DNA from 2 places in the Micromonospora sp. WMMD729 genome. Region 2 is predicted to be linked to the other one. Evidence: riboswitches for the same ligand, from Rfam matches in the RefSeq annotation. Region 2 holds a riboswitch; the other holds the start of a gene.
What was found. A riboswitch is a leader RNA that binds a small molecule or an ion and turns the genes downstream of it on or off. The one in region 2 is predicted to bind S-adenosylmethionine.

Region 1 (2,166 bases), 2.7 Mb from region 2:
CCGACCGGACGCGACCAGCTTGCGCAGCACCGCCGCCGTGACGCCGCCCGCCGTCTCGGCGAACACCCCGGTGGTACGAGCCAGGTCGCGGATGCCGGCGCGGATCTCGTCGTCGTCGGCGTACTCCATCCAGCCGCCGGTGCGGCGCACCGCCTCGAGGGCGTAGAGGCCGGCGGCCGGGTCGCCGATGTTGAGCGACTTGGCGATGCCGGTGGGCTTGACCGGGGTGATCGTGTCGGTGTCGGCGTGCAGCGCGGCGGCGATCGGGTTGCAGCCGGCCGACTGCGCCCCGAAGACCTTCCAGCCGCCCGCCGGGGCCTCGACCAGGCCGATCTCGACCAGCTCGGAGAACGCCTTGTCAATCTTGGTGAGCAGTTCGCCACTGGCCATCGGGATGACCACCTGGGCGGGGATCCGCCAGCCCAACTGCTCGGCCACCTCGTACCCGAGGGTCTTGGAACCCTCGGCGTAGTACGGCCGGACGTTCACGTTGACGAACGCCGTGTCCTCGAACTCGTCGGTCTCCACCAGCTCGCCGCAGAGCCGGTTGACGTCGTCGTACGAGCCGTCGATGGCGACCAGTTCGCCGCCGTACACGGCGGTGGTGATGACCTTGCCCTGCTCCAGGTCGCAGGGGATGAAGACGATCGAGGGCACCCCGGCGCGCGCGGCGTGCGCGGCCACCGAGTTGGCCAGGTTGCCGGTGGAGGCGCAGGCGAACCGGCTGAACCCGAGCGCCTTCGCGGCGGTCAGCGCCACCGAGACGACCCGGTCCTTGAAGGAGTGGGTCGGGTTGGCGCTGTCGTCCTTGACCCAGAGCGGCGCGGTGATGCCCAGTTCGGCGGCGAGGTGCGGGGCTGCCACCAACGGGGTCAGACCCGGGTCGAGGGTGACCCGACTGGCCGGGTCCTGCCCGGCGGGCAGCAGCGCGGCGTACCGCCAGATGTTGTCCGGGCCGGCCTCGATCTGCTCCCGGGTGACCGTGGCGAGGGCCGCGGTGTCGTAGTCGACCTCCAGCGGGCCGAAACACTCGTAACAGGCGTGCTGGGCGGCGAGCGGGTAGCGGGCCGAACAGGCCCGGCAGACTAGGGCACGGGCGGGGCTGGCGGAGGTGTCGATGCCGGAGGCGGCGAGCGTCGACGTCATGTCGAGAGTCCTCTCATCTTTCCCCGCATCGCACGGTGCGGCGGGGACGGAATTGGCACCTGCCCCGCCTGTCGCTCAGCGGTGAGCGCGCGGGGTGGTTGCCGGGGCGTCGTCGGGCCGTATCCCTCAGCCCCTCTGGATGAGGTATGCAGTTGTACCGCCGAGTCTAGGCAACGTTGCCCGGCGCCTCCACCGGGCATCCCAGCCAGTGGGTCAGCGGGCGGCCACCGCCACCGGGTCGACCACCGCGACGGGATCGGTGACCGCGGTCGGCCGGGTCGGCGACGACGGCCGGGGGCGGGTGCGCGCGGCGAGGTTCGCGGCGACCAGGGCGGCGATGGTGATCGCGGCGCCGATCAGTTCGATCCGCTCCGGCCGGTAGCCACGGGCGATCTGCACGATGAACGTGGTCACCGGGACGAGGTTCATGAACAGGGCGGCGTTGGCCGCGCCCAGCCGCTGCACACCGGTGTTCCAGGCCAGCACCGCGACGACGGCGGCGACGAGCACGGCGTACGCCAGTTGCGGGGTGACCGCTACGAGGTCGGCGGCGGACGGCGCGTGCTGCCACCCGACGGCGTCGGCGCCGATGCTCGCGGCCAGCATGGCGGCCGTGCCGGCGAGCGCCGTCAGGGTGGTGAAGCGCAGCGGCGACCAGCCGCCGAACCGGGTCGCTCCATGGGTGTAGACGGCCCAGCCGAGCACCGCACCGATCATCATGAGGCCGCCGAGACCGAACTGGCCGAGCCCGGCCAGGCTCCCGCGGGTGATCACCAGGCCGACGCCGAGGAGCGCCACCAGGGAGAGCGCCAACAAGAGCGGCTTCGGCCGTACGCCGTCCCGGGCCCACCGGACGAGCTGGGTGATGATCGGGGTGGTTGCCACGAACAGGGAGATCTGCTGCGGGGCGGCGTGTTCGAGCGCCAGGTTGGTGAGCAGGTTGAAGCCGGCGAAGCCGACCACACCGAGCACCACCACCTCGACTCCGCGACCGCCGAGGCGCAGCGCGGCCGAGCCCTC
Region 2 (2,166 bases):
GGGCCAGGCCGACGCCGATCAGCAGGATCGTCGCCGCGGCCGGCAGCCCCCGGAACACGTCGGTGTAGACGCGCGCCGGCCAGCGCAGCCACCGGCTGCGGGAGATGCCGGCCACGGCCAGCAGCAGACCCAGCACCGTGCCGAGCAGAGCGGCGGAGACCGCCAAGATCAGCGTGTTGGGCAGCCCGACGGTCAGCATCTCGGGCAGCGCCTCGCGCATCGCGTCGACGTCGAAGAACGTCTCCCACAGGGTGCTCAACGGATCCATCGTTCGCCTCTCCTACCGCCCCGCTCGCTCGTCACCGGATCAGGAGGCGGCCGACGCGGACGCCGAGGGCGCCGCGACCGTGCCGCTGCCCGGCGTGAAGTCGGCCGGGATCGGGCGGCCCGGGTAGTACTGGGCCTGCAACCGGTTCCAGGTGCCGTCGGCGATCACCTCGTCGAGGGCCCTGTTCAGCGCCTCGCGCAGCTTGTCGCTGCCCTTGGCGACGGCGTACGCGGTCGGCGCCGGGCTGAGCTGCTTGGCCGCCACGGTGATCTTGCCGTTGCTGTCGGCGGCGGACTTCTCACCGATCTCCGCCGGGGCGATCCACGCGTCTGCGGTGCCCGCCTTGAGCTGGTTGATCGCGCCGTTGTAGTCCGGCACGCGGACCGGGTCGAGCTGCTTGCCGGTGGCGTAGTCGTCCTGGACGGTGCCCTGCACCACCACGACCCGCTTGCCGGCGAGCTGGTCGAATCCCTTGATCGGCGAGCCGGCCGGCACGTCCAGCCCGAAGTAGCCGAAGTCGTACCCGTTGCCGAAGTCGACGGTCTTCCTGCGCGCCTCGGTGATGGTGATCGAGGAACTGCCGACGTCGAACTTGTGGTTGTTGACCTGGGACAGCAGCGCGGAGAAGTCGGTGCCGACGAACTCGACCTTCAGGCCGAGCTTGCCGGCCACGGCGGTCAGCAGGTCGTTGTCGAAGCCGGTGAACTTACCGTCCTTGAGGTACACGTTCGGCGGGGCGTCGGTCAGCGTCCCGGCCCGCAGCACCCCCGCCTGCGCCAGACCGTACGGGTTCCCGGCAGCGTCGGCCGACCCGCCGCCGTCGCCACCGCAGGCGCTCAACCCACCGGCAACCACAGCAGCGGCCGCAAAAATCCTCAAACCAACAGAAATACGCACAGAATTCTCCAAAAAGGGTGGCGTCGACCCCGTTGATCATGAAGTTATTGCCACGACACGCCGGTCGGGCGGACAACAACTTCATGATCAACGCGAGAGGTCGCGCGGGTGGGTGGGTGCCCGGGGGAAGGGGAGCGGGGTTAGCGCTTCAGGCGGCGGTACACGCCGCGCTGCGCATTCGCATCAGGTCCACGTGGCGGCGCCGGGTCAGGGCCGGTCCTGTGGGGCTGAGGATGTGCATACGGTCTCCCGGGTCTTGGTGCTGACCTGGGTGCCAGGCCACGCTTGCACCGACGTCCTGCCGGTGCCTGGTCTTCACCCGGGGCACCCCACCGCGGAGGAGGGTTGCCGGCCAGCGAGCCGGGGCTTCGCGCTGGCGCTCATGACCTGCGCCGAGGCTAGCAGCAGCCACCGGTCGGTCGTCCAGCCGATATGACCACGCTCACCGACGGTGACCGGCGCTCGGATGAGTGGGTCAACCGGCGTGCACGTGCGGTCGGCGGGTCTGGTCCGGCTCCTGACGGCGCAGGATCTCCCGGGTCACCGAGGCGATCTCGCCCTGCCCGAACGCCAGGTACCGCAGCACGTTGCGGGCCGGGCCGCCCTCGGTCCACTCGAAGTAGATGTGCGGGCGTCGCGCGCTGCGATCGCGGATCTCCAGCAGCAGCGCGGCCAGCGCGTTGGGCACCGAGGAGCTGGCCAGGCTGAGCACCGGGAAACGGTCGTGCGCCACGCTGCCGCGCACCAGCAACCCGGTCTCGAAGTCCGACGGATCGGTGACCCGGACCTCGACGAAGATCACGTCGCTGTCGTCGGGGAAGTCGTTGTCCGCCATGGTCTGGGCCAGCTTGTCGCGGTACTCCGCGAGGTCGCGGCACTCCGGCTCGTGCGCGACCAGGCGGATCCGGCGCTCGGCACGCTCGTCGATCAGCGCGCCCGCCAGCTCGTCCAGCTCGACGTGGTCGACCCGCAGCTCGAACGCCCGCAGCACCCGCGACAGG

Region 1: another riboswitch for S-adenosylmethionine. It lies ahead of thrC (threonine synthase); the one in region 2 lies ahead of ACN263_RS08815 (ABC transporter substrate-binding protein).

Annotation. Positions count from the first base shown of each region.
Region 1 is NZ_CP186059.1:6,012,993-6,015,158, forward strand. It holds gene thrC (threonine synthase) at 1-1,146, opposite strand, end outside; SAM riboswitch class I at 1,157-1,292, opposite strand; gene ACN263_RS27665 (DMT family transporter) at 1,360-2,166, opposite strand, start outside.
Region 2 is NZ_CP186059.1:1,921,491-1,923,656, forward strand. It holds gene ACN263_RS08810 (amino acid ABC transporter permease) at 1-268, opposite strand, end outside; gene ACN263_RS08815 (ABC transporter substrate-binding protein) at 308-1,108, opposite strand; SAM riboswitch class IV at 1,442-1,553, opposite strand; gene ACN263_RS08820 (amino acid transporter) at 1,641-2,166, opposite strand, start outside.